Regions from separate parts of the Gordonia sp. 135 genome, predicted to be linked through region 2. Evidence: riboswitches for the same ligand, from Rfam matches in the RefSeq annotation. Region 2 holds a riboswitch; the other holds the start of a gene.
What was found. A riboswitch is a leader RNA that binds a small molecule or an ion and turns the genes downstream of it on or off. The one in region 2 is predicted to bind S-adenosylmethionine.

Region 1 (6,204 bases), 2.4 Mb from region 2:
ATACTCACCGACAAAACTGCCTCACCTGTCCTATTTGGCGGCTGCGAAGCCCTGTTCGAGATCCGCCAGGATGTCGTCGATTCCCTCGATGCCCACGGCCAGGCGCACCAGGCCCGGGGTGACACCCGCGGCGAGCTGCTCCTCGGGGGTCAGCTGGCTGTGGGTGGTCGAGGCCGGATGGATGACCAGCGAACGGACGTCGCCGATGTTCGCCACATGGCTGTGCAGGCTCAGGGCGTCGACGAACTTCTTGCCCGCGTCCACACCGCCGTTGATCTCGAAGGCGATGATCGCACCCTGGCCCTTGGGGGCGAGTTCCTGGCCGCGCTGGTACCACGGCGAGGACTCGAGGCCGGCGTAGGCGACGGACTCGACCTGCGCGTGACCCTCGAGGAACTTCGCGACCTTCTGCGCGTTGGCGACGTGGCGCTCGATGCGCAAGCTCAGGGTCTCGAGGCCCTGGGCGAGCAGGAAGGCGTTGAACGGTGCGATGGCGGCACCGGTGTCGCGCAGCCACTGGACGCGGGCCTTGAGCGCGAAGGCCGGGGCGCCGAGGTCGGCGAACACCGCACCGTGGTAGCTCGGGTCCGGGGTGGTGAAGCCGGGGAACAGGTCTTCACCGTCACGCTGGACGCGCCAGTCGAAGGTGCCGCCGTCGACGATCACGCCGCCGATCGCGGTGCCGTGTCCGCCGATGTACTTGGTGGCCGAGTGGACGACGACGTCGGCGCCGTGGGCCAGCGGGTTGATCAGGTACGGGGTGGCGACGGTGTTGTCGATGATCAGCGGCAGGCCGTTGCGGTGTGCGACCTCGGAGATGCCCTTGATGTCGAGGATCTCGTTGTTGGGGTTGGAGATCGACTCGCCGTACAGCGCTCGGGTGTTGTCCTTGATGGCCGCCTGCCACGACGCGGGATCCTCGGGATCCTCGACGAAGCTCACCTCGATGCCCAGCTTCGGCAGGGTGTAGTGGAAGAGGTTGTAGGTGCCGCCGTACAGACGCGGGCTCGACACCACGTGACCGCCGGTTTCGACGATGTTCAGGATCGAGTAGGTCTCGGCAGCCTGACCCGACGACACGAGCAGGGCCGCGACGCCACCCTCCAGGGCCGCGATCCGCTGCTCGACCGCGTCCTGGGTCGGGTTCATGATGCGGGTGTAGATGTTGCCCGGCTCCGCGAGACCGAAGAGGTTCGCCGCGTGCTGCGTGTCGTTGAAGACGTAGGAGGTGGTCTGGTAGATCGGCAGCGCCCGGGCGTTCGTGGTTGCGTCGGCGGCCTGGCCTACGTGGATCTGCTTGGTCTCGAAGCTCCACGTGTCGGCTGGATTGGTGCCTTCGTTGGCATCAGACATGACTGTTGATCACTTTCTACGGTCGGCAGGGCCAAACTCGACCCTGTTGGGGTCCGACCTTCGGACCCGCGCTTGCCGGGGCTTCGCTTCCGCGATCCCACAACCCGGTCATCACCCGGAGCACCCCACCGCGGTTGGAGGGTTGCCGATCAGCAAGCCGGGGCTTGTCGCTGATACTCATGACCTGGCGACAAGGATATAACACGGATGTGAGTGCCAGAGAACCCTCCCGGTCACGCCGAATCGAACTCCTCATCAGCGTTCCGAAACGTGTACTGAGCGTGTCCTCCGAGCGGTTGAAATCGGTAGATGTTCAGCGTGAATCGCCAGTACAAGATCATTAGCAGTTCTCAGCGTCCTGTCAGGTTCGCTTCGATGCCCTAACGTTCGGGTCAATCCCGGCGGAGGACGCCTCTTCATCCCTGAAGCGTTTCCGGGTGTGGTGAGGAGTGGGCCTCATGAAGGCAATGAAGCATCTCAGGTCGCGTCGGACGTCGTTTCTGATCGCAACCGCGACCGGCGTGGCGGTGGCCGCGTCTTTCGGCCTGGTCGGCGGGGTCCCCGAGGCGAAGGCGGACTCGTGCGGCGCGGGCGCGGTCGTCATCGTGGGCGGCACCAACGACCCGGAGGGGCAGTACCTCGTCGGCGTGAAACAGCGCTACACAGGGCTCGGGCCCGACAATCAGCCCGATCCGAACTCGCCGTACGCCAGCGACAACGCCTACCAGGTCATCTATGCGGACTATCCGACGACCCTGTGGCCACTGGGTGCGACGGGATACGACTCGAGCGTCGCGCAGGGGACCGCAGCGACCAAGTCGACGATCGCCGGCTACCAGTCGCAGTGCCAGGGCAAGCCCGTCGTCGTGGCCGGGTACTCGCAGGGCGCCCGTGTGGCCGGTGACGTGCTGTCCGAGATCGGGAACGGCACGGCCGGTGAGGTCGTCGCGATCGACGAGAACGGTGAACCGTTGCTCGACGACGACGGCAACCCGGTGATGGTGACCATCGACCCGGATGTCATCAGCGGCGAGCTGTACTCCGATCCGCGACGTGCCGGGGACAAGACCGGGCGGGGTATCGAGCTGTCGATGATCGGTGTGATCCCAGGTCTGACGATGTCTGGGCCGCGCGGCGCGAACGGTGCGGATGCGGGGTTCGGAACGGTGTCCGATCGGGTGGTGTCGGTGTGCATCGACGGCGACCCCATCTGTGACCTGCCGGATCCGCTGTACGACCCCATCGGTGCCATCGACGGCATCCTCGGATACCAGACGAAGCACTTCCTCTACCCGTACGCGATGTATCGCGACCCCGCGTCGCAGTGGGCGACGCGGCCGGTCTCGTGCAGCGGCGCGGGGACCGCGACCGGGACGGTCTGCATGGTGGGGGCGAAGTCCGCTTTCGCCGAGTTGGTCCAGGGCTGGGCGAACGACCTCGGGTACACCGGCGAGATCGGCGACTTCCTGTCCGGTCGTCCGACGATCGGCCTCCCGTTGGGCATCACCTTGGCCAACCTGCAGCCCGTCGTCCGTCTGGTCCAGGGATTCCTGCCCCCGCTGCCGCAACTCGGTTACGGCGCCTACCTGCCCGACCTCTTCGTGTTCGAGGACATCCTGCAGGGCATCGTCAGTCTGTCCCCGGCACGACTCATGCGTGGTGTGAATGCTCTCGCCGCGAGTGTGCGCAGCATCGTGCTGCTGCCGGTGAACTTCGTGCGGTACTGGGCGGGCGCGATCGTCGGACCGTCGATCACCTCGCAGCCGAACACCCTTGCACTGCCGGCCGACGATGACTCCTCGGCATCGGTGGCGCTGGCCCGGTTCGTCGCCACGGTCGACGACGATCCCGAGACCACGGCTCCAGAAGTCGAGGCGTCGGGCAGCGGTAGCGGTTCGCCCGCGGTCACCGAGGTGGCCGACGGTCAGTCGATCGGCGACCCGTCTGCGGGCACGGACACCTCGGCGCCGGTCACCGACCACGACAACACCCCGGCCGGTGGTGGAGACGGGACCGACTCGTCGACCGGAGGCACCGACCCGGGCGTCACGCGGTCGGAGACCGACTCGTCGGCCGGGCCGTCGTCGGATGACGGCGCCTCGGGTGCGGGTGGTCCTGACAGCGACACCGACGATTCCGGCAGCACCGACTCCGGGGCCCCGGATTCGGGTGGTTCGGATTCGAGCGGTTCCGACAGCGGCTCGGGCTCCGGGGGCTCGGATTCGAGCGCTTCCGGCCGCGGCGACAGCAGTAGCGGAGGTTCAAAGTCGGACTCCGGTGGCAGTGGCTCGGATTCCAGCAGCTCCGACGGCAGCGGTGGCGGTTCGGACAGTTCTTCCGGCGGTGATTCCGGCTCGGAGTAGGCGCTGTACAACGACTGGTCGTTCGCTGTGTGAACGAACTCACCGGCCGTCGGGGAATGGTGGTGTCGGAGGGCCGGTTGGCATGAGGCGTGCCTGAAGCCCCCACGACGACCACCGGTGCACCGGACGACCTCGCCATCGACGTGCTCGACGACGCGACGTCGGACGTCGCAGAGCGCCCCTCCTCGGGGATCTCGAGCAGAGCCCGCAGGCTGACCATCCTCGCGCTCGCCCTCGGCGGTTTCGGTATCGGAACCACCGAGTTCGTCGCGATGGGTCTGCTACCGAACATCGCCGGTTCCCTCGGCGTCTCCGAGCCCACCGCCGGTCACGTCATCTCGGCCTACGCACTCGGCGTGGTGGTGGGCGCTCCGCTGATCGCGGCGCTCACCGCGCGGATGTCGCGGCGGGTGCTCCTGATCGCCCTGATGGTGGCGTTCACGATCGGCAACCTCGCCACGGTCCTGGCGCCGTCGTACGGACTCCTTCTCGTGGCGCGGTTCGTCGCCGGTCTTCCGCACGGTGCGTACTTCGGCGTCGCGGCACTGGTCGCCGCGCACCTCGCCGGTCCGCGTCATCGCGCCAAGGCGGTCGGGCAGGTGATGCTCGGTCTCTCGGTCGCGAACGTCGTCGGCGTACCGGCGGCGGCCTGGCTGGGGGAGACGTTCGGGTGGCGCACCGCGTTCGCGATCGTCGTCGCCATCGGCATCGCGACCGTCGTGTCACTGGTCCGTGTGCTCCCGAGCCTGTCCGGCATGACGATCACCGACCCGCTGACCGAACTCGGCGCGCTTCGGCGATCTCAGGTGTGGTTCACGCTGGTGATCGGTGTCGTCGGCTTCGGCGGGATGTTCGCCTTCTACACGTACCTGAACTCGGCTCTCACCTCGGTGACGGGGCTGCCGGTCTCGATCGTGCCGATCGCCCTGATGCTGTACGGCCTGGGCATGGTGACCGGCAACTTCGTCGGCGGCTGGGCGGCCGACCGCAACGTCTCGACCGCGATCCTCGCCGGATTGTCCACCAGTGCGGTGGCGCTCGCCGCCTTCGCCGTACTCGCCGAGAATGCGTGGGCGGCACTGATACTCACGTACCTCGTCGCGCTGACCGGAACGACGATGATCCCCGCGCTACAGACACGTCTGATGGACGTCGCAGCCGACGCCCAGACGTTGGCCGCCGCCCTCAATCACTCGGCGCTCAACATCGCCAATGCCGCGGGCGCGTTCCTCGGAGGCGTGGTCGTCGGTGCCGGATGGGGATTCTTGTCACCGGCGGTGATCGGCGCGGTCCTCGCTGTCGGCGGCATCGCGGTCGCTGTCGTCGCGTTCATGACGGCGCGTCGCCGCCCGGTCCCCGCCTGAGCGCGGAACGTCAGCCGTTGGTCGGCGGCGTCGCCATCGTCTTCGACAGGTAGAGCGGTTCGCCGATCTTGTTGATCAGCTCGAGCTGGGTTTCGAGGTAGTCGATGTGCTCTTCCTCCTCGGCGAGGATCTTCTCGAGGAGGTTCGCGCTGGTGATGTCGCCCTTCTCGCGGCACATCGCGACGCCCGGGCGCAGTCGTTCGACGACCTCGACCTCGATCGCCATGTCCGACTCGAACTGTTCGCGGATGGACTGACCGATGCGCAGCGGCAGCAGACGCTGGTAGTTGGGCAGCGCGTCGAGGAAGAGGATGCGGTCGGTGAGGATCTCGGCGTGCGTCATCTCCTCGATGGACTCGGCGCGCGTCTTGGCCGCGATCTCCGTGAGACCCCAGCTCTCCTGCATCTTCGCGTGGAGGAAGTACTGGTTGATCGCGGTGAGCTCGCTCGTGAGCTGCTCGTTGAGCAGTGCAATGACCTCGTCGTCGCCACGCATATGACAGCCTCCCGTTAGCCGGACAATCGTAGTGATGAAGCTAACACGGCAAAACGCCCCGCGCGCGTACTCGGGCGAGGTTGTTGCTGGAGTTGTCTGAAGTCAGGTCATGCAGCGCTCGTCGAGGTGGCCAGCCTTTCGCTCAGGATGCTGTCGAGTTTCTCCAGGCAGGTTCCGCAGCCCTCGCCCGCGCCGCAGCGGTCGCTGATGTCGTCGATGGTGTAGGCACCGGCATCGCAGTGCTCGTGGACCTCGTCGACGGTGACAGCGCGGCAAATACAAACGAACATCTTCGGACCTAACGTAGTGCCTGGATTAGGTAATGCTTACATATCTCTCCCGGGATGCACAAGGGTTGCCTTACCTCTTTTTCGTCTCAATCCGAGACGTCGGGAACCGTCCGCGAAGAAGGCTTGCGGGCGTTGGTCTGTCGGACCGCATCCGTAGGATGTGGCCCCGTGCCACTCTCCATCTCCACGGTCAACGTCAACGGAATCCGCGCGGCGGTCAAACATCGTTCCGAGACCAACCGCGGCTTCCTGCCCTGGTTGGAGGACTCGTCGCTCGACGTCGTGCTGCTGCAGGAGGTGCGGGCGAGCGAGGACCTCGCCCGGGACGCCCTGGCTCC
Region 2 (6,204 bases):
GCGTTGAACACGGTCCGTAGTTTGAACTGCGTCTCGTCGAGTTCCGCCTGCGGGTCGGAGTGTTCGACGATGCCGCCGCCCGCCCAGGTGCGCAGACTCCGACCGTCGGCGGCGAGTTCGGCGCACCGGATGGCGACCATCCATTCGCCGTCGCCCGCGGCGTCGCACCACCCGACCGCGCCTGCGTAGAAGCCACGATCTCCCTCTACGTCTCGAATGATCTGTGCGGCAACGTCACTGGGGGTGCCGCACACTGCGGGGGTGGGTCCGAGGAGTAGTGCGAGGTCGAGTGCGGTGGTCGCCGGGTCGCGCAGCGTCGCGCGGATCGGGGTGGCCAGATGCCACATCTCGCCGGTCGACTCGAGCTGTGGGGTCGACGGCGCGTCGACGTCGTCGCAGAGATGTCCCAGGCGCTCGCGCAGATGATCGACGACGAAGGCGTGCTCGGCGAGGTCCTTTGTCGAGGCGGCCAGTTCGGCGGCGGTCGCACGGTCGACGACCGGGTCGGCGGATCGTGGTGCCGAACCCGCGTAGGGATGACAGGTCACCGTCGATCCCGACTTGCGCAGCAGTGCTTCGGGACTCGCGCCGAGCAACCACGAGCCCGAACCCGTCGCGGCGCCGAGGTCGACCGCGAAGGCGTTGTGGTCGGCGTTGCCGCCGGCGAGTGCGTCGAGGAATTCCGCCGGGCGGATCTGTTCGTCGAGCACCAGGTCGACGCTGCGTGCGAGCACGACCTTCCCGACGTCGCCGGCGACGATGCGCTTGACCGCATGTGCGATGCGCTCGCGGTGCTCATCCCGGGCCGGGTGGCTCACGGTCGACACCGCTCGCCGTGACAGCGGCCCGGTCCCGGGCAGCGGTGCTTCGCCGGTCCGGAGCCGGACGGGGGCGACCAGCGCCGCGGGGTCGCGGAGGTCGAAGGGGATCGCCCCGGTCAACGCCCCGACCTCGCCCGCCCGCAGTGCGGCGGATGCCTCGTCGACGTCGGTGAACGACCGGACCACCCCTTCGCCCCGCACGGTGCCGTGCGGGCGCGACAACACGAAGACCTCACTCGATGCCACGACAGCCAGGGTACAGGTAAGCCTGTCCTAACTAGGAATCGCGGTGAATCTAAATTGACACCCTTCGCCGGGATCCGCGAACCTTGTCGCAGGTCATGAGTGCCAGTGACAAAGCCCCGGCTCGCTGGTCGGCAACCCTCCTCCACGGTGGGGTGCTCCGGGTGACGACCTGGCTGCGTTCGAACCCGAACGCGGCAAGTGTGGATTCTCGAGGAGCTCTTGTCATGACTGCTGTGCTTTCGGCACCCGTCACAACCGTCCGCCCGACCCCTGCCGTGGTGTCCGCCGCCATCGCCGACCGGGCACCCTTCATCCCCGCGCTGGCGCCGGTCGTCGGCGCGGATGCGCAGGTTCCCGTCGCCGCCGGACACCGCGTCGGCTACGCCAATCTCGACTACGCGGCGAGTGCCCCGGCGCTGGCGTCGGTCGCCGCGCAGGTCGCCGGGGCCCTCGGCGAGTACGCGAGCGTGCACCGCGGCGCCGGCCACCTCTCGCAGGTCACCACCCGCCGGTACGAAGCCGCCCGCGAGACCGTGCGCGGCTTCGTCCGCGGCCGCGTCGACGACTCCGTCGTCTTCACCCGCAACACCACCGACGCGATCAACCTCGCCGCCCACATCACGCCCGGCGACGTCGTGGTCCTCGACATCGAGCACCACGCCAACCTGTTGCCGTGGTGTGCGCCGAAGGACGGTCGCAACCGGGCTCGCGTGGTCACCGCCCGCGCCACGATCGAGGACACCCTCGTCGCGATCGAGGCGGAGCTCGCGTCCGAGCCGGCGTCGCTGCTCGCGGTGACCGCCGCGTCGAACGTCACCGGTGAGGTCCTCCCGATCAGCAGGCTGGCCTCGATCGCCCATCGCCACGGCGCACGCATCCTGGTCGACGCGGCGCAGCTCGTCGCACATCGCCCCATCTCGATCGTCAGCCACGGTATCGACTATCTGGCGTTCTCCGGTCACAAGGCCTACGCCCCGTTCGGCGCCGGCGTCCTGATCGGACGCTCCGACTGGTTCGACGCCGCCGACCCGTACCTCGCCGGCGGGGGAGCGACCGCCGACGTCGAACTGGGCGGTGAGGAGAGTTCGGCCGGGACCACCTGGCACACCGGCGCCGCCCGCCACGAGGCCGGTCGCCGAACGTGCTCGGCGCCGTGTCGATCGCCGAGGCGTGCACCGCGCTCGCCGAGCTGGGGCCGGAGGCCATCGGCCTCCACGAACTACGGCTCTGCGAACGGCTCGACGCCGGCCTCGCCCGCATCGACGGCGTACGTCCCCTGCAGATCTTCACCGATTCGAAGGACCGCGTCGGCATCGCCGGCTTCACCGTCGACGGCTTCGCCCCGCGGGCCGTGGCCGAATACCTGAGCAGCGAGCACGGCATCGGGGTGCGGGACGGCAAGTTCTGCGCCCACCCGCTGCTCAAGCGACTCGGTCATCCCGAAGGGGCCGTCCGCGCGAGCTTCGGTGCGGGCACCACCTCTGACGACGTCGACCGCTTGCTCGACGCGCTCGGCACGCTCTGCGCCACCACCGACCACCGACCGACCAGAACTCGACGAGGGGTACCCCGCATGACCATCCAACTCGACACTCCGCGCAGTGCCGTCACCATCGGCCGTCCCGGCTTCCAGGTCGCGATCGCGGGAGATGTCGTCGCCCAGACCTTCCCGATCGTCGTGCGTCGCGAGACCCTGCGGGGGGCCCAGCGAGCGCGCTCGCTGCTTCGGGCCGGCACCCACGACCAGGCGAACTTCGTCGTCGCCCTCGAGGTCGAGGTGGCCATCGCATCGCACGCGGCATCGGCACGCGCCGCCGTCGCACAGGCCGGGGCCGCCACCGACAACTCGGACACCATCCGCTATGTCGGCACGACCCACGGCCTGATCACCCTGCTGCGTGACATCTACGCCGCCGAGGTCGCCGACGCGGTGATCCTGGTCCCGATCGACGGGTCGGCCACCGACAGCCGAATCCGCGAGCAGGTGCTCCCGGTCTTCGCCGAGGCGCGTCACCGGGTCGCCTAATCCATCAAGGCTTGCTGCGCTCTCGTGTCGTGGGGCATGTCGAGCATCTGACTGGCGAACCTCATCTCGACTGACAGACGTCGATCGACGTCTGTCAGTCGAGATGACAACGACCCGTGGTCGGGCTTGCCGCAAACGCCGACCGCCGACGACAGCGTGTGTCGTCGGCGGTCGTGAATGACTGCTCGGGTGGCGTCAGCCGCGCGAGGGCTCGTTGGCCTCGTCGGGGTGAGCGGCGAGACGGTCGATGGCCTCCTGGGCGACCTTCTCGGCAGCCTCCCGGCCGACCCAACCACCGGGCTGGACCTCCTTGCCGGGCTCGAGGTCCTTGTAGTGCTCGAAGAAGTGGCTGATCGGGCCCAGCTCGTACTCCGACACGTCGGAGATGTCCTTGATGTGGTCCCAGCGCACGTCGCCGGCGGGCACGCACAGCAGCTTGTCGTCGCCGCCGGCCTCGTCGGTCATCGTGTACATGCCGACGATGCGGGCGCGCACGATGATGCCGGGGAAGACCGACTCGGGCAGCAGGACCATCGCGTCGAGCGGGTCGCCGTCCTCACCGAGGGTGCCGTCGATGTAGCCGTAGTCGGCGGGGTAGCCCATCGAGGTGTACAGGTAGCGGTCGAGGTAGACCTTGCCCGTCTCGTGGTCGACCTCGTACTTGTTACGGCCACCTTTGGGGATCTCGATGGTCACATCGAATTCCACTGTTCCTCCTGGCAGTTGCGAATCGGGGGGTGTGATCGCCGGACGGCCAGATGGCCGCGCGTCGCAACAACGATACTGTTAGTCCGACGACCTCGGACTTCGTACCCCAGAAGTTCGCGGGTATATCAGGTGCCAGGTCGCATTACCCGACATAACGGTCAGAGCTGTGCGAGAGATCCGGAGGCTTCGTGGGCGCAACCACCAGACCCGCAGGTCGTGATGGCAGGCCACGCAGTCGCAAACTCCTCTGGTGGACGATCGTCGCCGTCGTGGTCCTCGCGCTGGTATCGACCGCTGCGGTGGTCGTGGCACTCCGTCTGGACAGGGAGGCCGAGCTGCCGCCGGGGATCCCGCCGCAGCCCGCCGCGATCTCCCTCGACCCGCAGATCGACCCCGTCGCCGCCACCGCTCCGGCCCCGACGCCGGCCGGTGTGTCCCGGGCGATCGCCCCCGCTCTGCGGAATCCGGCGCTCGGCGTCCTGAGCGGCATGATCTCGGACTCGCTGACCGGCGAGGTGCTGTGGTCGCGCAACCCCACCCGTCCGCGCATCCCGGCGTCGAACGACAAGGTTCTCTCGGCCGCGGCCTTCCTCGAGGCCATGCCGCACGACGCGCGCCTGACCACGACGGTCGTCGCCGGGTCGAACGGACAGGTGATCCTCAAGGGCGCCGGCGATCCGACCCTGACGGCGCAGCCCGCCGGTGCCGACACCTTCTACAGCGAACCCGCCCGGATCGCCGACCTCGCCGAGCAGATCAAACAAGCCGGCATCCCGGTCACCTCGGTGGCGGTGGACCTGAGCGCCTTCTCCGGCCCGACGATGGACCGGACCTGGGACCGTCGGGACATCCAGGGCGGCGACATCGCGCCGATCGAGTCGCTGATGGTCGACGGCGCCCGCCTCGAACCGCTCGACGAGTACTCGCCGCGGTCCGCGACGCCCGGGATCATGGCCGGTGAGGCACTGGCCGCGGCGCTCGGCGTCGACGCGCCGGTCGCCGAGGCGTCCGCACCCGCCGGCGACCGCGTCGTGGCGAAGGTCGAGTCCGCACCGCTGGTGACCCGGGTCAACGACATGCTCCGCTACAGCGACAACGTGCTCGCCGAGACGCTGTCGGTCGAACTGGCGGTGCATCGCGGCGGACCCGCGACCCTCGCCGCCGGTGTCGACGCGGTCGAGGAGGTCCTGTCGACCACCTTCCCCGATCAGTGGACGGGCACCACGCTGGCCGACGCCTCGGGCATCTCCTACGCCAACCGCACGACGCCCGCGCTGCTCGACGCGGTGATGACCGCGGCGAGCGGACCCTCGCATCCCAAGCTGCGACCGATGCTCGACGGTCTGCCGATCGCCGCCGGTACGGGCACCCTCGCCGACCGGTTCCCGGTCGCCACCACACCCGGTGCCGGATGGGTGCGAGCGAAGACAGGAACACTCACCGGCGTCAGTTCGTTGACGGGCATAGTCCAAACGATCGATGGCCGCGTGCTGTCGTTCGCCCTCATGTCCGGCGGCACCTCGCCGGCGGACGCGAGACCCGCCCTGGACTTCGTGGTGGGTCAACTCAGAGAGTGCGGGTGCCGATGAGCATGGCAGGAACCGACAGCAAGGCAGCGGTCGAGCCGGTGGGTGAGGACACCCGTCTGAGCATCGGGTCGCAGATCGACTGGCCGCTCGCCGCGTCGACGGCGAAACGGCTCGTCCGACCCGGCCCCAAGACCACGGCCTACACCTACGAAGCCGCGCAGGCCGAGCTCGCCGACGCCGCGACGCGTGCGGAGGCTCCGGTCCGCGAGGTCACCGGTCTCGCCGACGGACTCCGCATCCCGACGACCCGAATCCTCGACCGCTCGGGCTGGATCGACGCGGCCTCCGTCTCGATGCGATCAATGCTGGGGTCCGACGCCGGAGTCGGATCGTCAGGCCTCGCCGCCAAGTTCGGCGGTGTACAGGCCGGGGGGCTGCTGGCCTTCCTCTCCACGGCCATCCTCGGCCAGTACGACCCGTTCACGCCGGACCCGGAGACCGGTGAACCCGGCGTGCTGATGGTCGTGACACCCAACATCATCAACGTCGAACGCCAGCTCAAGGTGGTGCCTTCGGACTTCCGCCTGTGGGTGTGCTTACACGAGGTGACGCACCGTGTGCAGTTCTCGGCCAACCCGTGGCTGCGCGACTACATGCAGGACAACGTCGCCGTGCTCACCTCCGAGACCGGTGAGTCGACCACCGAGATCGTCACGCGGATGACCAAGGCGCTCAAGGGCTCCGAACCCCGCGAGAAGGGCATCATCGGCGCGATGCAGCTGCTGCAGAGCCCCGAGCAGTTCGACGCCTTCCAGCGGATGATGGTTCTCGGCACCCTGCTCGAGGGTCACGCCGACCACGTGATGGACGCCGT

Region 1: another riboswitch for S-adenosylmethionine. It lies ahead of GKZ92_RS08190 (bifunctional o-acetylhomoserine/o-acetylserine sulfhydrylase); the one in region 2 lies ahead of GKZ92_RS19125 (aminotransferase class V-fold PLP-dependent enzyme).

Annotation. Positions count from the first base shown of each region.
Region 1 is NZ_CP046257.1:1,782,650-1,788,853, forward strand. Features, by position in the region: gene metX (homoserine O-acetyltransferase MetX) at 1-14, opposite strand, end outside; gene GKZ92_RS08190 (bifunctional o-acetylhomoserine/o-acetylserine sulfhydrylase) at 31-1,353, opposite strand; SAM riboswitch class IV at 1,417-1,538, opposite strand; gene GKZ92_RS08195 (cutinase family protein) at 1,812-3,716, shown strand; gene GKZ92_RS08200 (MFS transporter) at 3,806-5,080, shown strand; gene bfr (bacterioferritin) at 5,091-5,576, opposite strand; gene GKZ92_RS08210 ((2Fe-2S)-binding protein) at 5,684-5,866, opposite strand; gene GKZ92_RS08215 (exodeoxyribonuclease III) at 6,035-6,204, shown strand, end outside.
Region 2 is NZ_CP046257.1:4,223,511-4,229,714, reverse strand. Features, by position in the region: gene GKZ92_RS19130 (isochorismate synthase) at 1-1,046, opposite strand, end outside; SAM riboswitch class IV at 1,159-1,274, shown strand; partial or broken gene GKZ92_RS19125 (aminotransferase class V-fold PLP-dependent enzyme) at 1,292-2,644, shown strand; gene GKZ92_RS19120 (hypothetical protein) at 2,641-3,093, shown strand; gene GKZ92_RS19115 (inorganic diphosphatase) at 3,289-3,801, opposite strand; gene dacB (D-alanyl-D-alanine carboxypeptidase/D-alanyl-D-alanine endopeptidase) at 4,071-5,390, shown strand; gene GKZ92_RS19105 (zinc-dependent metalloprotease) at 5,387-6,204, shown strand, end outside.